DNA from 4 places in the Desulfovibrio simplex genome. Region 3 is predicted to be linked to each of the others. Evidence: riboswitches for the same ligand, from Rfam matches in the RefSeq annotation. Region 3 holds a riboswitch; each other region holds the start of a gene.
What was found. A riboswitch is a leader RNA that binds a small molecule or an ion and turns the genes downstream of it on or off. The one in region 3 is predicted to bind cobalamin.
Positions count from the first base shown of each region.

Region 1: it holds a riboswitch for cobalamin, as region 3 does, so the genes downstream of both, metE (5-methyltetrahydropteroyltriglutamate--homocysteine S-methyltransferase) here and ACZ5DH_RS12375 (sirohydrochlorin cobaltochelatase) in region 3, are expected to answer to the same signal.
Region 2: it holds a riboswitch for cobalamin, as region 3 does, so the genes downstream of both, ACZ5DH_RS07915 (FecCD family ABC transporter permease) here and ACZ5DH_RS12375 (sirohydrochlorin cobaltochelatase) in region 3, are expected to answer to the same signal.
Region 4: it holds a riboswitch for cobalamin, as region 3 does, so the genes downstream of both, ACZ5DH_RS03980 (anaerobic ribonucleoside triphosphate reductase) here and ACZ5DH_RS12375 (sirohydrochlorin cobaltochelatase) in region 3, are expected to answer to the same signal.

Region 1 is NZ_AP042377.1:3,238,364-3,243,480, reverse strand. It holds gene ACZ5DH_RS13200 (tetratricopeptide repeat protein) at 1-745, shown strand, start outside; cobalamin riboswitch at 1,429-1,683, shown strand; gene metE (5-methyltetrahydropteroyltriglutamate--homocysteine S-methyltransferase) at 1,900-4,176, shown strand; gene ACZ5DH_RS13190 (AbrB family transcriptional regulator) at 4,458-4,961, opposite strand.
Region 2 is NZ_AP042377.1:1,937,709-1,942,825, reverse strand. It holds gene ACZ5DH_RS07925 (purine nucleoside phosphorylase YfiH/LACC1 family protein) at 1-251, shown strand, start outside; gene ACZ5DH_RS07920 (glycosyltransferase family protein) at 363-1,982, opposite strand; cobalamin riboswitch at 2,114-2,293, shown strand; gene ACZ5DH_RS07915 (FecCD family ABC transporter permease) at 2,702-3,796, shown strand; gene ACZ5DH_RS07910 (ABC transporter ATP-binding protein) at 3,793-4,905, shown strand; gene ACZ5DH_RS07905 (ABC transporter substrate-binding protein) at 4,799-5,117, shown strand, end outside.
Region 3 is NZ_AP042377.1:3,009,781-3,014,897, reverse strand. It holds gene ACZ5DH_RS12380 (helix-turn-helix transcriptional regulator) at 1-249, opposite strand, end outside; gene ACZ5DH_RS12375 (sirohydrochlorin cobaltochelatase) at 582-1,502, opposite strand; cobalamin riboswitch at 1,537-1,750, opposite strand; gene ACZ5DH_RS12370 (30S ribosomal protein S1) at 1,927-3,639, shown strand; gene ACZ5DH_RS12365 (GGDEF domain-containing protein) at 3,855-4,772, shown strand.
Region 4 is NZ_AP042377.1:961,822-966,938, forward strand. It holds gene ACZ5DH_RS03965 (AAA family ATPase) at 1-52, opposite strand, end outside; gene ACZ5DH_RS03970 (hypothetical protein) at 831-1,052, opposite strand; gene ACZ5DH_RS03975 (hypothetical protein) at 1,073-1,282, opposite strand; cobalamin riboswitch at 1,490-1,671, shown strand; gene ACZ5DH_RS03980 (anaerobic ribonucleoside triphosphate reductase) at 1,883-4,138, shown strand; gene nrdD (anaerobic ribonucleoside-triphosphate reductase) at 4,342-4,512, shown strand; gene nrdG (anaerobic ribonucleoside-triphosphate reductase activating protein) at 4,505-5,041, shown strand.

The DNA.
Region 1 (5,117 bases), 230 kb from region 3:
TGACGCCAACCCCGAAGAAGCCGCCCGCTGGTTTGACCTCGCAGCCCGGCAGGGACAACCCGAGGCCCAGTACAATCTCGGCCTCATGTATGAGAGCGGGCACGGCGTACAGCAAGACCACAAGGCGGCCGCTGCCTGGTACAGTCGTGCGGCGGCGCAGCAGCAGACCGACGCCCTGGCCCGCCTCGGCCATCTTTACCGCACAGGCCAGGGGGTGGAAAAAAATCAGGCGCGCGCCACCCTTCTGCTCTATGCGGCTGCCATGCGCGGGTCCATCCACGCCATGAAGGAACTGGAAGACATGGCCGGGCCTTCCGCCTCACGTCCCGGCGCCGTGCTTTTCGGGCTGCGCCTGGACACCGCCACCCGGCCCGCCATGCGCGATGCGCTCGCCAAGGCGGGCATGCGCGCATCCCGCCAGGACGATGCCTATATCTGCGACACCTACACGCCCGGCGCGCTTGTGCCCGGCGCGCGGCAGGCGGCCTTTTGCTACGGACCCGGCCGCCCCTCCCCCCTGGGTTTTGTGGAACTGGAGTACGCCGTGCCGGACAAGGCCACGGCACAGACCATCGTGCGCATGGTCAGTGAACGCTTCGGCGCGCCCTCCGCCGGAGAAAGCGACGACGACCACCTCTGGAACCTCGGCTCCGTTGTTGTGGCCACGCGGTATGAGCCAACGCGCCAGACCATGAGCCTCATGTACATGATTCCCGCCGTCTATCACCTCACCCGCCAGGACTAAACGCAGAGCATTTTATTTTGGGAATGCTTTGTGCTGAAATACTTTGTGGGGGAGGGACCCTTTTGTAAAAGGGTCTCCTCCCCCACGCCCCCACCCCCTAAAACTCTTATTGGTATTTCAGTCTGCTGCAGGGCTGCCCTGGCCAAGGGATGCTGAAACTGCGCTTTTAGAGCATTTTCATTTTGAAATTGCTCTGGCGACTGCGTGAGCAGGCGCCCGCAGCGAAGGCGTAAGCGCAGCTTCAGCCGTTGCCCGCAGGGCTTACGGATGAAGACAGCACCGCTATTTATTTGCGCTGTTAAGCGCCGAAGCATGCGTGTCTTAAACTTTGAGAATGTCCATTCTCAAAGTTAATCTGGTCTAGGGCATTTTAACTTTGAAAAAGTGTGAATGCTCTAACGCTGCACGAAAGTGCAGCGCGCCACAACGTGGCGTGGGTTCAGCCGAGCTTTAGCCGTTGCGACGAAGGAAGCTACGGCTGCCGCAAAGACAGCATTGGTTATCCGTAAGCGGCAAAGACCCGCTAACGGCTACCGCAAATCGCATTTTCCGGCTGAATGAAAACTTTGAAATGTGAAGCATTTCAAAGTTAATCTGCTCTAAGACACCTCACAAGCTCAAAGCTATCCTGCTCTGCCGGCTACGAGTATTAACCGTCATCATTTTTTGCCCTGTCTGCGCTTGACACTGTGGCCGCTGTTATATATCAATTTATCTAGATATTGTGATGAAAAACGGAAAACGGTGAAAATCCGTTGCGGACGCGCCACTGTAACCGGCACAAACCCGCGCCGTGCCACTGTTCATCGACCAGGCCGTCAAAATGTTGGGAATGCCGCAACATCGGTCTGCTCCGGGGACGGGAAGGTACGGCCACGCGCAACGACAAACGCGCAGGGGCCGGAAGCCAGGAGACGCCTCATCACCTGCCGCCATCCGGCGGCAAGGCAGTACTGTCTCGCGTTCAGGCAAGTGCCCGGTCAGGCGTTGTTGCGCCCGGCCAGAGCCGTGCGGCATGGTGATGCCGCACGTCGGTACGGATTGCATCCGTATTGTGAAGTGGCGGCAAGACCGGCAGGTCGCACGCCATTTCAGGTATAAAAGCTCTAGCGTGAAAAAGACTGCCCTTTCAACACCATATGAAAGGAGCAACCATGCGTACCCACATTCTCGGCTTTCCCTCCATGGGCAGGCAGCGTGAGCTGAAACAGGCTCTCGAATCTTTCTGGCGTGGCGACACTTCCGCCCAGGATCTCACCGGCACAGCGCACCAGCTTCAGGAATCCCATTGGGCTATCCAGAGCGAGGCTGGCTTGAGCTACGTGACCACGGGCGATTTTTCCTTCTATGACCGCATGCTGGACACAAGCCTCATGCTTGGGGCCGTGCCTGCCCGCTTTGCCCACTGCGGCAAGGATGCCCTGACGCGCTATTTCGCTCTGGCGCGCGGCGACGCCTCACGCAACATTCCGGCCATGGAGATGACCAAGTGGTTTGACACCAACTACCACTACCTTGTGCCGGAAATTGAAGCCGACGCCGTATGGACGCCCGGCGAACACCCCGTGCTGGAAGCCACCCGGCGCGCCGCCGCCAAAGGCTTCACGCCCAAGGCCGCCATCATAGGCCCCTTCACCTGGCTGGCCCTGGCCAAGGGCCAGAACGGCGCAGATCCGTGGACGCGCCTGAACGAGGTGCTGGCAACCTATACGGCGCTGCTGGAACAGCTGGTTCCCCTCTGCGGCTGCGTGCAGATTGAAGAACCCGTGCTCTGCACCGAACTGTTGCCCGCTCCCGCCGCTGCGCGCTTTGCCGAAGCGTATGCAACGCTCAATGCGGCGGCGGCCCGCGCCGGGTCAGCCAGGCTTTTGCTGGCGACCTACTTCGGCCCGCTGGACCAGCACCTTGCCCTGGCTGCAAACAGCGGCTGCGCGGCCCTGCATATTGACCTTGTGCGCGGCCCCGGCCAGCTGGACGCCGTGCTCGCCGCCCTGCCCGATCACATGGCCCTGTCGCTCGGACTGGTCAACGGACGCAATATCTGGAAGACCGACTACACGCAGGCTGCCCACCTCATAGCCCGCGCCGTGAGCGCCCTTGGCGCGGACCGGGTTCTTCTGGCCTCTTCCTGCTCGCTTTTGCACAGCCCCGTGGACCTTGCGGAAGAAACCGGACTTCCTGCACACATCAAGAACCGCATGGCCTTTGCCGTGCAAAAATGCGGGGAACTGGCGGACCTCAAGGCCATCGCCCAGGGACAGGGCGCGGACATTCTGGCAGCCAACGCCGCTGTGCTGGCCGAGGCTCAAGCCCATGCCGACACGGTTCAGGCAGCGGTGCGTGAGCGCGCCGCCGCCGTGACCCCGGCCATGCTGGCCCGCAAATCCCCGTTCGCCGAACGAAAACAGGCCCAGGCATGGCTGCGTTTGCCGCTTCTGCCCACCACCACCATCGGTTCTTTTCCGCAGACAGACCATATCCGTAAAACTCGGCTGGCCTTCAAGCGCGGGCAAATGACCCAGGCTGACTACGAAACCGCCATCAAGGCGGAGATTGCCTCCTGCATCAAAAAGCAGGAGGAGCTTGGTCTGGACGTTCTCGTGCACGGCGAGGCCGAGCGCAACGATATGGTGGAGTACTTTGGGCAGCAGCTGGGCGGGTTCTGCTTTACGCGCAACGGCTGGGTGCAGAGCTATGGCAGCCGCTGCGTCAAGCCGCCCGTCATCTATGGTGATGTGTACCGCAAAGCGCCCATGACCGTGGCATGGGCGCGCTATGCCCAGTCCCTGACGCAAAAGCCCGTCAAGGGCATGCTCACCGGGCCCGTGACCATCCTCTGCTGGAGCTTTGTGCGCGACGATCTGCCCCGCAGCGAGGTCTGCCGCCAGATCGCCCTGGCCATCCGTGATGAGGTGACCGACCTCGAGGCGGCAGGCATACACATCATCCAGATCGACGAAGCCGCCCTGCGCGAGGGCATGCCCCTTACCGCCGCCGAGGCCGCCGTGTACCTGCAATGGGCGGTGGACGCCTTTCTTCTGGCGTCCACAGGCGTTGAGGACCGCACACAGCTGCATACCCACATGTGCTACAGCGAGTTCAACGCCATCCTGCCCGCCATCGCGCGCATGGATGCCGATGTCATCAGCATCGAATCCAGCCGCAGCGGCATGGAACTGCTGGACGCCTTCACCCGCTTTCACTATGTGGGCGAGGTCGGCCCCGGCGTATATGATATCCACAGCCCGCGCATTCCCACGGCGGACGAGATGGTGCGCTTGCTGCACCTGGCGCTGCAACACATTGACAAAAGCCAGCTTTGGGTCAACCCCGACTGCGGCCTCAAGACGCGACGCTGGGAAGAGGCGTATCCGGCACTGGAAAATATGGTAGCCGCCGCCCTGCGGGTGCGGGTGGATCTGTCTGCCTAGCGTATTGAACGTATGAAATGCCTTGTGGGGGAGGGACCCTCTTTAGACCAGATTACCTTTGAAATGTTTCACATTTCAAAGGTGTCATTCTGCCGGAAATGCGATTTTCGACAGAATCCACGCCACGTTGTGGCGCGCTGCACTCTCGTGCAGCGTTAGAGCATTTAACCTTTTTTAAAGGTTAAATGCTCTAAAAAAGGGTCTCCTCCCCCACGCCCCCACTCCCTGAAACTCTTAGGGTTCCATAGGCAGTAAAATTAATCTGCTCACGCAACCGCTCGCTACATTCTCGCCATAAGGGTCAACAGCTTGGCTATGAGCGGCGAAAGCAGCACAATGGCATAAATGCGCACCAGATGGTACACCATGACCATGGGCGCTTCGCGTCCCGCATCTCCGGCCAGGGCCATGATGGCGTTGAAGCCGCCGGGGCTGGTGGCAAGGTAGGCGCCCTCGGCGCTCATGCCGCCGAACCGCATGCTTATCCAGGAGCAACCCAGGCCGGCGGTAAGAATGATAAAGGTTGAAAGCAGCATGATGGGCCACGTTTCACGCACAACGCTCAGCATGCCGGGGCTGTACATATTGCCAACGATCACGCCCACGCAGCCGTACACCAGATACCTGATCCAGTGCGGCATATACGGCGTGCTGACGGTGCCCAGGCTTTTAAAAATTACCACGGCCACCATGGCCCCGGTCATGGGACCGCCCGGCAGGTCAAAGTAGTCAAAAACCAGGCCTCCGGTCAGGCCCACGGCAAATAGTGTGATCAGGGTCGTCATACATCCTTCCTTCACGCGGCTTCGTAGTCTTTGCACAGGGAGCGTCTCTACGCTGGAGCAGACACCCTTTGAGGTGGTGTACTGCCTGGAAAATGCTGTCTCCGCCCCCCACAGATCAAAAACCTCATTGTATGCTCTATGCCGGAATACAATAAA
Region 2 (5,117 bases), 1.1 Mb from region 3:
CCGGCAAGGCGGAATTCATCAATTTTGACAAGGAATGGGGGCCGCAGTTCGTGCCCTGGTTTGACGAAGAAAGCCGCACCATGGATCTTTGGGGATTGACCCGCCATCAGCTTGCGCAGGCCGGTATTCCGGGACGTAATATTTTTGGTCTGGATATCTGCACAGCCAGCAACAACGACCAGTTTTTCTCTTACCGTTGCGCCAGGGCTTCGGGCCGCCAGGCCAGCATCATCTGGATTCAGAAAAGCTGATGGGTGTTCCGGCATCGGCGTAGACTGGCGGGATGTTTTGGAGCGCCAGGAGGTGTCACCGGCACGTTCGCGGACACACCAAGGGCGCTTCTTTTTCTTCGGGTCAAAGGGTCAGCCGACGCCATTGCCGGGGGCGGGTCGGGTTTCCTCCATCTGTCTTCTGCATTTAAGCCCGGACAGCAAATGGGCCGCTGCTTCCGAAGCGTAATAGGATTCGGCGAGGGCCGCCGTGTGTGTGATATGGCGGTCCTCCAGTAACCCTTTGCGCACGGCGTCCAGCAGCTCGGGCAACAGTTCTCCGGCGAGGTCTCCTGCGGTCTCCAGCAAAAGGTCCATACTTTCTGGGCTGTGTGACAGGTTCCAGGACATGTATGCCAGCTCCATGGCCGTATCAGGGCAGGGGTCCGGTATCTGCTTCCAGAATCCGCTGACCATGCGTCTGCCCAGCGCATTGAAGATATGGGCCATAACCAGAAGCATGTCAGCCCCGGTACGAGCTGCGGCCAGCAGGGGCAGTATGTGCCTGTGCCGCAGCAAGCGTGCCTTGGGCATATTTGCGACAGCTTGCATGACGGAGGCTTTGGCCTGCGCCACATCATGTTCGGCCAGAAGGGCCATACCCAGTTTAAGATCGGCAAGAACGACATCACCCGCCTGGCGCGCGGCATGGTATATCTCCTTGGCCGACGCGGCGCGTCCCAGGCGCATGTTCATGTCTGCCAGGGTGCGAAGCGCCTCGGCCGCGAAGCGTGTCTGGTGGGGAAGGCCGCTTTGTGCCTGTATTGCCGCCTGCTTCAGGTTTTGAACGGCTTGTGAAGCATGGCCGCCGAAACGCAGGCAGCGCAGGCAATGCGCCTTGGCCTCGCTACAGTGTCGTTCTGCTCCATCACGCCGCGCGGTGCGCGCGCTGTTGTTTTCAAGAGCGGACAGCATCTGGGCGGCGCGCGCCTCGGATGTGTGATTTTTGCGGCAAAGGTTTTGTCCCGCCAGAGCTATGGGCGCGTATGCTTCGGGCTGTTTCAGGATGCGGTCTGCCAGGGGCAGAAGCGTTTGCGGCGTGTAGCAGACAAGGTGCCGCCCGTCTGTAAAATGCTGTTGCGTACCACGGCCCCGTGCTTCGGTGAACAGCAGGCCGCCTGAGGCCAGGGCCTGGAAAACGCGCAGGGTCAGTCCGTCAAAAAGGTTTTCATTCAGAACTATTCGGGATTCTGAGAAAATATCAATCATTTCCCTGTTGCCGACGTCCTGGCGGACATGCACGCTGTAGCGCTGCATCAGCAGGTTGAGAATGTTGCTTCTTTTGAGGCGCTGCGGCGTAGTGACCCCCACAAAGGAGATGTCGTACTTTTTGCACGGGGTGGGAGCGCGAAATTCATGCTTCTGGGCGCAGAGCGGCAGCCACGAAGCCCTGATTCCGGCTTTGCGAAGCGTCGATACGGTTTCCATCTGGTCCACGAAGACGTCGTCAAAGACCTTGCAGGCGTGTTCAAGCCAGAACGCGTTGATGCTTGAGTCGATGCAGTATGCCGCCAGACGGGCCTGGCACCGGTGCAGACCGGCAGGGAGTTTTTTCGCGCCAAAAAGTTCCACCAGCACGACATCTACCGGCATATCAAGTTCCGCAAGTGCATCGGTGACGTCTTTTTCCTGGTACGGCGCCAGATCAATCACCGTATGTCCCAGGCTCAGCAGACCTTCTTTGAGAAAAAAACCGTCATACGCGATATTCATGCACGTTCCTTGCTGCGTCGGTGGATAGTTCGCGCATGCTAGCCCGGTGGAAAAACAAAAACAATGGCGCAGGCCGCCCGGCCTGCGGTTTTGGCGAGTCCGCCCGGCATTGACAGGCCTGCCGCCCCCGCCTACAGTAGGCGCGGCAATGGTAGCCGGGTTGCCCGGCTTGAAAAGGGAATCCCGTTAGATGCGGGAGCGGACCCGCCGCCGTAAGGCTCGCCAACCTCGCACCACGCAGTGCCACTGGAAACGGGAAGGCCGGTGAGAGGGAGCCAAGCCGGAAGACCTGCCTTGCCCCATGGCCCCGCTTTTGGCTGGAGCAATTTCACTTTGAAATTGCTCTGGCGATTGCGTGAGCAGACGCCCGCCGCAAAGGTGCACGCGCAGCTTCAGTCGTTGCCCGCAGGGCTTGCCTGAACCGTTGACGGAATCGTCTTACGGGTCAGGACAGCAGCGCTACGAATGAAGACAGCACTATCATTTACTTGCGCGGTTAAGCGCCAAGGCGAGCGTATCTTGAACTTTGAGAATGTACATTCTCAAAGTTGATCTGCTCCAGGGTGCATGGCAGCGGCATGAGCCGCCACGGCAACGGGACTTTGTCGGCAGGACTGAGGAAATACGGGCCTCTTCCTTCATGAAGCAACATCTGTTTCATGCGGGAAGAGGCCTTTTTTATGCCCATGCGCCCCGCGCTGGGTCTTCAAAGGGCGGGCATGACCGCGACATCACATTCCTCCTCTCCCTCCGGGTTGTCATCCGTGCGCCTGTGGCCCGCGTTCGCGGCTTTGGCGACGCTGTGGCTTGTTTCCCTGCCTCTGGCCTGTCTGCCCGGCCCGGTTCCGCTGGCGGCTGGTCAGGTTTTTCACGCTCTGGCGGTGCAACTCGGGCTGGCCGCGCCACCACAGGATACGTCGCTCATGCTGGTGGTGGGGCAGATACGCCTTGCCCGCGTGTGCCTTGCGACCCTGTGCGGCGGCGCTTTGGCCGTGGCGGGTGTGGCCCTGCAAGGGGTCTTGCGCAACCCTCTGGCCGACCCTTTTACTCTGGGGATTTCGGCGGGCGCGGCGTGCGGGGCAAGCATTGCCATTGCCCTTGGCGGCGTTGCGGGCAGAGCCCTGAGCGGACTTTTGGCGGCAGTGCATCTTTCCCTGCCGGGACCGGCGGCTCTGGTGGCCCCGGCGGCTCTGGCGGGCGCGCTGCTGGCCCTGGCCGGAGCCTTGTGGCTCGGCAGGGGCGACGGCGGCTTCAGGCGCGAGAGCGTCATACTTGCGGGCATTGCCGTGGCGGCCTTTCTGGGGGCGCTGGTGGCATTGATCAAGGCGCTCAATGAAGAATCCGTAACCAGCATTGTTTTCTGGATTATGGGGTCGTTTCAGGGGCGTGGATGGGACAGCCTGCCCCTGTTGCTGGCAACGTTCGTGCCTGGTCTGCTGGCTGTGGCTTTGGGCTGGCGCGCGCTGGACGTACTGACCCTGGGCGACGAGCAGGCCGCCCAGCTCGGGCTGAATGTGGGCCGCGCACGGCTTTGGCTGCTGGCCGGGGCAAGCTGTATGACGGCGGGGTGCGTGGCCGTTGCCGGAGTGATCGGCTTTGTGGGACTGGTGGTGCCGCATGTGCTGCGCCTTGTGCTGGGCTGCGGTCACGGCCCCCTGCTGGCCGGAGCGTTTTTTGGCGGCGGCGTGCTGCTGGTATGGGCCGACGTGCTGGCCCGCAGTGTGCTGGACGGCGGGCAGGAACTGCCCGTGGGCGTGGTTACCGCGCTTCTTGGCGGTCCATTTTTTGCCCTGCTGGTGCGGAGGCGGCCATGAAGCAGAGAACGCACGCGCCCAATATTGCGCCCGCTGGCTCCGAGCCAGAGCAGGCCGCAAGCCAGTTGGTGGAGTCAGCAGGGCAGTTTGCGCAGTCAGCAGATGGTTGTGTGGCGGAACCCGTTGGGGCGTTTGCAGAACCGCCCGCCAGATTTTCCGCCGCACCGTCCGCAGCCAGGCCCGCCACCAGCGGCCCGTCCGCCACGGCGACCCCGCCCATGCTCGAGGTGCGCAACCTGCGCTCCGGCTACAGGGGGCGGCCGGTATTGCAGGGCGTGAGTTTTGCGGCGCGTGGCGGTGAATGTCTGGCCCTGCTTGGCCCCAACGGCAGCGGCAAAACCACGTTGTTGCGCAGCCTTTCCGGCGTGCTGCACGCGCAGGAAGGGGAGATTTTTCTTCAGGGCAGGTCGCTCGTGGACATGAAGCCGCGCCAGCGCGCGCGGCTGGCGGCTGTGGTGCCGCAGGGCGGGGAATATCCGCGCGAGCTCACGGCGCGGCAGATGGCGCTGCTTGGGCGGTATCCGCACCTTTCGTGGCTGGGCTGTTACGGCAGCAGGGATTACGCGGCGGTGGACGAGGCCCTGGAAGCCTGCGGCGCTGCCATGCTGGCTCCGCGCCGTCTTGCGGAACTGTCGGGCGGCGAACTGCAACGGGTGCTTCTGGCCCGCGCCCTGGCGCAGGAAAGTCCGCTCCTGTTGCTGGACGAACTGGCCGCGGGGCTGGATATGGCCCGCATGGCCGGACTTTTCGACCTGCTGGAACGCCGCCGCGCTGCCGGGGCCTGCGTGCTCATGGCCGTGCACGACTGTAATCTGGCGGCCATCTATGCCACGAGACTGTTGGGCCTCAAGGCCGGAAGGCTTGTTTTTGACGGCCCGGTGGATGCGGTTTTTACCGAGGAGAAGCTCAGTGCCCTTTATGATATCCCTATCGGCGTTTTGCCGCACCCGCTTTGGGGCCTGCCTCAGGCCCTGCTGGCGCGGGCGCATGGCCCCCGCAGTCATGACGGCTTTGCCGCATGCCCAGGCGACGCATGTTCTGCCCACGCTGGCGCTGGCCCTGGTTTTGGCTCTGCCTCTGGCTTTGGCATCCGCGACGCTGGCCGCTGAACCCGGGCAATTGTCCGCTCCTGCCTCTGCCCCAGCTCCCGCCGCTGCCGCTGCGCCCACTGTGTTTACCGCGGCCGCCGTGGCCGCCGGTGCGTCGGGGTCGGCAGCGCCAGCGGCAGGGTCAGCTTCGGCGTCCGCGTCCGCCTTTGTCCCGGTCAGCGTCCGTGACGATACGGGGCATGAGGTGCGTCTGGACGCTCCGGCAAAGCGCA
Region 3 (5,117 bases):
GGAACCTTCGATGTGGATGATGGAGTGCTCAAGGTCGTTGAAGTCGTGTACCGCCACTTCGCAAAAAGGGCCCAGGGTACGGGCCACCATACCGGCCATGCGTTTGGCGTTGGCAAAGATGGCCTGGGCTTCCGCCACGCGGCAGTTGATTTTTTCCACATCCGGCGAATAGACGCGGGCGCTTCTGGCGCTGCGGCGGGGGGCGGCTGCGGGCCGCGGTGGAGAGATCTTGCGACTTTGCTTGGGCATGCGGGCCTCCCGTGGATCACAGCTGCCCACCATGTCCGACAGCAGTGTTTTGCTATAGAATTTTATGCAGGCTACATGAAAAAGACAGTATTGTGTACCCCCCGACTCCACAAAAAAACGATAAAAATCGGTGATACGTAGTATGCATCGGCGTGTCCGGGGAATTTTCGGGCGGACTGCCGCAGGCCCCGGAAAAAAGGGCGGCGGGCAAAACAAGAGCCACCCGTGCGGCGGGTGGCTCTTGAGTGATATGCGCCAAAAGCTTTTTCCTGATCGGTGCGGCAGTGCGGCCCATCGTGCCGTCCGGGAAAAGGCGTTTTATCAGGCGGCGTTTACGGCTTTCTGGGTTCCTTGGTCAGGTCGTCGGCGCTTTCCTTGGCGTGGCGCACAAGGATGGCGGCAGCGCCGGGGGTTTCGCCAAGGCCTTTGAGGTGGGTGTCAACCTTGATGCCGGCCTTTTTGAGCTGGGTAGCCCAGGAGTCGTCCTCATCGCCTGCAAGGTCGTTGCGGGCATGGTCGCCCGCCACCAGCATGAGGGGTGCGATCACAACGTGCTTGACCTTGGCGGCCTTGAGCTCCTTGAGCAGGTCTTCAAAGCTGCGCGCGCCTTCCACCGTGGCCATGTGGATGTTTTTGTCAGTGGCCGTGAAAACAGCGCGCACGCCTTCAAAGGCCAGGTCTGCGCGGCCATGGCTCTGGCCGTGGCCCATGAGCACAAGGGCGGTGTTTTTGCCGCGTTGGCTTTTGGTGTCGGCCAGAATGGCGGCCAGAAGTTCCTGGGCGTCAGGCTTGGACTCAAGCATGGGGCGGCCCATAAAAACGGCCTCAAAACGGCCGGGGTTCTTGCTCACGTCAAGCAGCACGGCCCTTTCAAGGGCGGTAAATTCTTCACCGGCCAGAACATGCAGGGACTGCACGCGCACGACCTTTACGCCGTCCTTGGCAAGCTGGGCCATGCCGTCGCTGATGCCGCCCACAGGATGCCCCTGTTCGGCCAGCTTTTTGCGAATGATCTGCGATGTGTAGGCCCAGACCACAGGCGCGCCGGGAAAGGCTTTTTTGAATTCCGCATCCACAGCCTTGAAGGCGGGCTGGGCTTCGGGAACACTGGTGCCGAAAGCTACCAGCAGGATGCCTTCCTTGGGGGCAGCGGCGTCTGCGGCGTAGCTTGTGCCGTGCACGGCAAGCGCCGCGAGCAGCAGCAGGACGAAAAGCAGCGGGCGAAGCCCGACGTGTGACAGGGTGCGCGGCATGGCAACCTCCTCAATTTCGCGTTGAAAGGTTCGCAAAAGGGCTTTGGCCCCGGCGGGTGTTCGGACTTGAGGGCTGTGTGGCCGCACGGCCAGCGCCTTGGTTTCGCCTTCACCGCTTGCGCGATTGGCTGTCAAACGCCGCCCTTCCTGAGCAGGCGAAAAGAAACCTTGTCCCCTCTTACCGCAGCGCGACTGTTTTCGACTTGCACGAAATTCCCCGCCAAAAGACCACAGGACAACAGGGAGCGCCAAATGTCAAGGAGGGCGGGAGGTTGCGCCAGCCGCCACATGTGGGTCCGCACCGGGGCTGCAGCGCGGCTTTCTTGGCCGTTTCGGGCGTATTTTTCCTTGTTCTTCCGGCAAATTTCTGCTACATATGCGACCTCTCTTTAAAAAAGGGAAATCATGTTTGGAGGCTGGACATATGGCAGGCTTGGAAACCGGGCACGAAACCGAAATGAATTTCGAGAGTGCTCTCGAAAACTACCTCACTTCCGATTTTGGCGACCTTGAAGAAGGCTCTATCACCAAGGGCGAAATCGTTCGCGTGGACGAAGACAATGTACTGGTGGACGTGAACTTCAAGTCCGAGGGGCAGATTCCCGCGGCTGAATTTCGCGATGCCGCCGGCAACATGGTCGTTTCCGTGGGCGACAAGGTGGACGTGTACGTTGTTCGCAAGAACGAAAACGACGGCACCATTACCCTTTCTTTTGAAAAGGCCAAACGCATGCAGGTTTTCGACCAGCTCGAAGACGTGCAGGAAAACAACAGGGTCATCACGGGCCACATCGTACGCCGCATCAAGGGCGGCTACACCGTGGACATCGGCGGAGTCGAGGCATTTTTGCCCGGTTCTCATGTGGATCTGCGTCCCGTGCCGGACATGGACGCCCTGGTCAACCAGGAGTTCGAATTCCGCGTGCTCAAGATCAACCGCCGCCGCAGCAATGTCATTGTTTCGCGCCGCGTGCTGCTTGAAGAAGAACGCGATTCCAAGCGCCAGGATCTGCTGCGCACCCTCGAAGAAAACCAGACTGTGCAGGGCAAGGCCAAGAACATCACCGAATACGGCGTGTTCGTCGACCTGGGCGGCCTCGACGGCCTGCTGCACATCACCGATATGAGCTGGAAGCGCATCCGTCATCCCAAGGAAATGATCACCATCGGTCAGGAGCTGACCTTGAAGGTGCTTTCCTTTGACCGCGACAACAACAAGGTCTCCCTGGGCCTCAAGCAGCTCGTGCCCGATCCGTGGCAGGATATTTCCGCCCGCTTCCCCGAAGGTGCCAAGTGCACCGGCAAGGTCACCAACCTCGTCGACTACGGCGCCTTTGTGGAACTGGAAGCCGGCGTTGAAGGTCTTGTGCACATTTCTGAAATGTCCTGGACCCGCAAGCTGCGTCATCCTTCCCAGATGGTCCACACCGGCGACGAAGTCGAAGTGGTCATCCTGGGCGTTGACGGCGACAAGAAGCGCATCAGCCTCGGCATGAAGCAGGTTCGTCCCAATCCCTGGGAACTGGTGGCTGAGCGCTATCCCGAAGGCACCATTCTTGAAGGCGTCATCAAGAACATCACCGAATTCGGCATGTTCATCGGCATTGAAGACGGCATCGACGGCCTCATCCACGTGTCCGACATTTCCTGGACCAAGAAGGTGCGCCATCCCAACGAAATGTACAAGGTCGGCGACACCGTGCAGGCCAAGGTGCTGACCGTTGATCAGGAAAGCGAAAAGTTCACCCTGGGCGTCAAGCAGCTGGTGGACGATCCCTGGGGCCACGTGCCCACCACCTACCCCGTGGGCTGCACCATCAAGGGAACCGTGACCAACATCACCGACTTCGGCCTCTTTGTTGAAGTGGAAGAAGGCATTGAAGGCCTGGTGCATGTTTCCGAGCTGTCCAGCAAGAAGGTCAAGACCCCGGCCGAAATCTACAAGGAAGGCCAGGAAATCCAGGCCAAGGTCATCCACGTCAGCGCTGAAGAGCGCCGCCTTGGCCTGTCCATCAAGCAGATCAAGGACGAAGAAGAACGCCGCAAGCCCAAGGAATTCCATTCCGGGCCGCAGGAATCCGGACAGAGCCTGGGCGACCTGCTCAAGCAGAAGTTCGAAGAAAGCGAAAACGGCTAGTCCGTTTGGCAAACAGTATCAAGGGCGCTTCCACTGGAAGCGCCCTTTTTGTATCATCCGGTTACCGAAACGCCAGTGGCAGGCGGCATTGCCGTTGTGCGCCGCGCCTGAAAGCGCCCGAGGCGTGTTTTTGGGGGGTGCGGCTGTCAGCGCCCGCCTGCCTGTTCTCGTACAAGATGTCGTCACGCAACATGCCGCAGCCCGGATGCAACGTTATGGATAATTTTACACTGTTCGACATGAACATGGTGCTGGATATGCTACCCAACGCCATATTCCTCAAAGACGAGAATCTGCGTTTTGTTTTTGTGAACAAGGCCTATGAAAAAATGTTCGGCGTGCAGCGAGAGGATGTTTTGGGCAAGTCCGTGCTGGAGGTGACCTACCTGCCGGAAGAAGAGCGAAAAATGTACCAGGCCGATGATCTGGCGACCCTGGAGACCCAGGCGTTCAAGCACTATATTTTCAGTTACAGGTTCGCCGACGGCAAGATGCACACCTGCCTGCACTGGAGCGGCGGCTTTACGGACAAAAATAACGTGCGCGGCTTTCTTGGGGTCATTGTGGACATCACGGAGCAGAGCCATACCATAGGCATGCTGCGCAGCCAGCTGAACTCGATGCTCGACAGGGTCAGGCTGGCGGATGAAAGCAGCATGAAGGATTCGCTCACCCAGTTGCAGACCAGAAAATATCTCGATCTCGTGCTGGACAGGTTCGCCAGGGTGGAAAAACGGCCATTCTGCTGTGTCATGCTGGACGTGGACAGATTCAAGGATATCAACGATACGTTCGGGCATCTGGCGGGCGACAGCGTGCTCAGGGAGGTGGGGGCGGCCATCCGCCAGTGCGCGCGCAGCAGCGACATCCTCTGCCGTTATGGCGGGGACGAATTTGTGGTACTGCTGCCGAACTGCGGCCTCAATAATGCCGTGCCCATAGCGGAAAAAATACGCGGCGCTGTGGCCGCAACGGTGTCCAGGCCGGACGGCAAGCCCGTGAGCGTGAGCCTCGGCTGTAGCGAGCACAATGGCCGGGGGGACGGTCTGCAAACGCTGCACGAGGCGGACAAGGCGCTGTATGCGGCAAAGCAGGCTGGTCGTAACCGGGTTTGCGCAGCGCTTCTGTGGTAAGGCGCGGATGCAGTTTACGCGCAGCGGCGGCCGCGGCGGCAGAATTTCACACCAAGGGCGCACGCGGCCGTTTGCGACGGGTATATGACGACACATGGCCCTCCATGGCGCGATACCGCACTTCATGCGGCATGTTATGACCATAAAAACCCGCCCGGCTTTGTCTGAAGCCGGGCGGGTTTCGTATATCCTCTGTGGCCGTTTCATTGCGTGCGGGCAGGCCACCCGCGCGGCAATCCCTTGGTGGCGCCCCGGTCTCGCCAGCCTTCGCCTACCGACGAAGCTTCTGGCCGTCATAGCTGGGCGAGGCCGCTCGCGTAGTCCCAGAGCAGTGTTGAGGCGAAA
Region 4 (5,117 bases), 1.8 Mb from region 3:
TGGTATGCATACGACTGCGGTTAGTGTAGGCAGCCATCTGTTTTTGAAGCATGGGGGGCAGGCCTTTCAGGCCATTGGCGCACCAGCGCAGGCAGGAGAAAAAATGGCTGTCCAGCGAAATGGGAAGCTCAAGAAGCCTGAAAAGCCATTGACTGGCCTGAGCCTTGCCCAAAGCTGCTTCGGGAGACACCAGAACGCTGGGAGCTGGGCGTCCTATTCTAAACGGTCTGCGCATAATTCTCTCCTTGATTTCCCTCATTATGCGCTTTTACCGTTTCAGATTTTATAAACTGTTTTCAGGTTATTTTTTGTGGCTCCAAAAACAGGCCATGGCTTTTGACGTGCGTGCCCTATACTGCCCCCAGTAACAAGGCAGCCAAGGTGGTTTTCTTCCAGCCCTGAAGGAAAATTGAAACGCCGGACCTGGGGCCGTAAAAGTAAAGCCCGCATTGTGCTTGAAGGGGCGCAGGGTCGCTCTGTGGCAAGCCTTTGCAGTGAGTATCAAACCACTCAGAGCATGTACTACCGCTGACGAATTACGTTTTTGGCCAATGCGCGACAGCAGGCATCGCACGGGCATTCACCATAGAATAATCCGAAAGGAAACGCGGTCACTGAACGGACAATGCGCACGATTAAGGAAGAACTTTTCTGGCTGTGCGAATGGCGCAGCCTGGAGCATCCTGACAACGCGTTTTCTGACGGGGCAGAACTCGTCACACCACGTACCTGCACTCGGCGCCTGGTGGAAGACCTCACAATGCGTGCATCGGCAGGCTGGTGAAAACCGGAAGGATTCTCCCTCAAAAGCCGTTTGATTTATGGGGGCATTACAGGGTGGCGTGACCTGCGGCCTCGGGTTGGGAGAGAGGCATGGAGACTCTTTGCGCGGGGTGGGCGTGGGCGTTCGTCCTGCTTGGTTCCGGGCGTGTGGATGTGGAGGCGTCGCGCACAGGGGCGGGCGTGACCTGCGGGTACGCGCCGGGTGGGGGCGGGCGTCCGTCCTCGACAAGTGCGGACATGCCCATGTTTATGCGGTAGGGCAGGATCATTTTTTGCCTGTAAATTTCATTTATTCTGCTGAATTAATTGAGTAGTGGAAATTGATTTTTTGCTTCTTGGTAATATTTCTTAAAAAAATATGGCCCGGTAAAAATGGCAAATGGTGCGGTTTTCCAGAGGTCGCATCTGCAAATCCGCAGTTGCCAAGGGTTTGATCAGCCTTGAAATCATCAGGGCAGTGCGCTAGATTGTAGCCCGCACCAAGGGAGTCATCAGCCAAACATGTAAGGCTGCGGAACTTTCAATGGCGGTTCCGGCAGTGTATTTTTCGGGCAGGGTATAGCTCGCGCCCAACACTTTTTTGCGGCCTTTTTTTGGACCTGAGCGAACACTTTATAATAAAATTTATCAATAAAAATTGAACTGTTCCTACGAGACTAGGAAGTCTTTTTTGCTTACCCCGATTGACATGATGCAGTTCTTTTGAGATTTTCTAGACATTGAAAGCGCCCTATGGGCTTAATAGAGAATCCCGTGAAAAACGGGAGCGGACCCGCCGCCGTAAGCCGTACAAACGCCGCCTTTCTTCATGCGCCACTGGGGCAATGCCCTGGGAAGGCCGAAAGGCGGTCGGCAAGCCGGAAGACCTGCTTTCAACAAAACACCCAACGGCTGTCGGGTATACCCCTGTACAGTCAAGATACGGATTGTCGGCACGGGGCCTTTGCCGGCCAATCCTTTGCGGGAACGATCTGTTCCCGGCTACAGGCTTGCCCCTGGGTTTACTTACCGCCCCATATGTTACCGGTGTCCCCTTCGTTCGTTTTGCGAACGGACTTTTTCACAGTTGTTTTCACAGTTCTTATGGGAGTCTTTCTCCATGCCCGCCAGCATCACCAAGCGCGATGGCACGGCAGTGCCTTTCGATTCCGTCAAGATTCTCAACGCCATTACCAAGGCCAATCAGGCCGTTGGCGGTGAGGATATGTCCCCTACAGACCTTTTGTTTGTCACTGAAAAAGTGTGCAAAAAACTGGATGCCCGCGGCCTCAAGCACGTTGAGGAAATTCAGGATCTTGTTGAAGAAACGCTGATCCAGTACGACTACGCCAAGACGGCCAAGGCCTACATCCTGTACCGCGCCGAGCATACGAAAATCCGCAACGCGGAATCGTATCTCATGGATATCTATAAAAAACTTACGTATTCCCCGGCCATTCACGAAGACATCAAGCGCGAAAACGCCAATATTGACGGCGACACCGCCATGGGCACCATGCTCAAGTACGGATCCGAGGGGTCCAAGTACTTTATTGACAACTACATTCTGCCCAAGGATGCCTCGGCCGCGCATATCAATGGCGACATCCATATCCATGATAAAGATTTCTACATGCTCACGGAAACGTGCTGCCAGATAGACCTTATCCCACTGTTTAAAAACGGTTTTTCCACCGGGCACGGGTATCTGCGCGAGCCCAACGCCATTGAAAGCTATTCGGCCCTGGCCTGCATAGCCATTCAGGCCAACCAGAATGAAATGCACGGCGGTCAGAGTGTGCCGCACTTCGACTTTGCCATGGCCGAGGGCGTCATTAAAACGTACCGCAAGGAATACGAAAGGGCCTTTACCTCCTTTGTACGTATTGCCATGCATATGAAAGCCCGGGATGCAGCGGTTTTTACCGAAAAACTGCTGGCCAGCGTTGACCTGTGCCCGCGCCTTGGCAATATGGAAGAATTTGGCCGCAAGCTGGATCAGGTCGCCTCTGCGGAACAGAAAGCCATGGTGGGCGAAGCCCATGCCTATGCCGCCGAAGAAGCCCTGAAATATACCGAGCGCCGCACCTATCAGGCCATGGAAGCTCTTATCCACAACCTGAACACCATGAACTCGCGCGCAGGGGCACAGGTGCCTTTCAGTTCCATCAACTATGGCACTGACACCTCCGCCGAAGGGCGCATGGTGGCCAAAAATCTGCTCAAGGCCACCAAGGCGGGCCTTGGTAACGGGGAAACATCCATCTTTCCCGTGCAGATTTTCAAGGTGAAGTCCGGGGTCAATTACAACAAGGAAGATCCCAACTACGACCTTTTTCAGTTGGCCATTGAGGTTTCAGCCATGCGGCTGTTCCCGAACTTCAGCTTCCTTGATGCTCCGTTCAACCTGCAGTACTACAAACCGGGCGACTACAACAGCGAAGTGGCCTATATGGGCTGCCGTACACGGGTTCTCGGCAACGTCTATGACAAGGACAGGCAGGTGACCTGCGGACGCGGCAACCTGAGCTTTACCTCGGTCAACCTCCCCCGGTTGGGCCTTGAGGCCCACGGCGACGTCAAAAAATTCTTTGCCCTGCTGGACGACAGGATCGATCTGGTTTTTCGCCAGCTTTTGCACCGGCTCAAAATTCAGAGCTCCAAAAAGGTGCGCAACTATCCCTTCCTCATGGGCGAGGGCATCTGGCTTGACTCCGAAAAGCTGGACTGGGACGACAGCATTGAAGAAGTCCTGAAGCACGGTACGCTCAGCATGGGCTTCATCGGCCTGGCTGAAGCCCTCATATCTCTGCTTGGCAAGCATCACGGCGAAAGTGAAGAGTCCCAGAAGCTCGGCCTTGAGATCATCAGCCATATGCGCAAGCGCTGCGATGACGAGTCGGAAAAGTCCGGCCTGAACTTCTCGCTTATCGCCACCCCGGCGGAAAGCCTCAGCGGTCGCTTTGTCTCTCTGGATAAAGCCAAGTTCGGCAGCATTCCCGGCATTACGGACAAGGATTACTATACCAACTCCTTCCATGTGCCTGTGTACTGCCCTATCAAGGCATTTAGAAAAATCGAGATTGAGGCCCCATACCATGCGCTGACCAACGCGGGGCATATCACCTATGTGGAACTGGATGGCGATACCTGCAAAAACCCTGAAGCCTTTGAAAGCATCATCCGCTTCATGCACGATCAGGGTGTGGGCTACGGATCGGTCAACCATCCGCTTGATCGTGACCCCCTGTGCGGATATGTGGGCGTCATCAATGACTGCTGCCCGCGCTGCGGCCGCAGGGAAGGCGAAGGCGTCAGCCCTGAGCGTCTTGATGAACTGCGCAAAAAGTATCCCCATATTCCCAAATGGAGCTAGGGCCATTCGCCCTGAAGCCGCTCCGGCGACTGCGCGTGTGAACGTCCGCCACTGGAATGCCCGAGTCGGAGCGCGGTCGCAAAACTTTGAGGGTGCATACTCTCAAAACTGAAAAGGTTCATGTTGTTTGCTGCTATGGCGGCCGCCCCGGCGGCCCGCCTGAACCTCATACTTATTATTCATTACGTGCAAGGAGAAAGTCTATGTTGATGAAATCGCGTTTGTTTGACGAAGTGAAACCCGCGCAGAAATTGGTGGGCCAGGGCATGACTTTTGAACGCACCCGCCGTATCACCGGCTATCTTGTGGGTACGCTGGACCGCTTCAACAATGCCAAACGCGCTGAGGAGCGTGACAGGGTCAAGCATGCCTAACGATGCGTCTTTGCAGCCCATGCGCCTGTCCGGCATTGTGGAGGAATCCATAGTGGACGGGCCGGGGTTGCGATACGTGCTGTTTACCCAGGGTTGCCCGCACCGCTGCAAGGGGTGCCACAATCCGCAGACCCACAGCTTTGAGGGCGGTTTTCTTTTTTCAGCAGAAGAGGCGCTCAGACAGTTTGACGAAAATCCCCTGCTTGCGGGGGTGACCCTTTCCGGCGGCGAACCATTTGCTCAGGCGGCCCCCTTGTGCTCAGTGGCACAGGGGGTGCGCGGCAAGGGCAAGACCGTGGTTACCTACACGGGGTATACCTTTGAAGAATTGTGGCGGCGCGGCAAGGATGACATCTGGACAGCACGCCTGCTGGATCTCACAGACCTCCTGATTGACGGCCCTTATATGGAAGAGCTGCGCGATCTGGAGCTGCTTTTCAGGGGAAGCTCCAATCAACGCCTTTTGAGCAAAAAAAGCCGTGAAATCATTGCGGCTGAGCTTGAAAGGCCTGAGAATCCTGCCCGCTAGAGCAGCGGTATTTCGGTTGCATTATTTGACCATGAATAAAGCCCGCCAATGGCGGGCTTTATTCATGGCGTCTTAG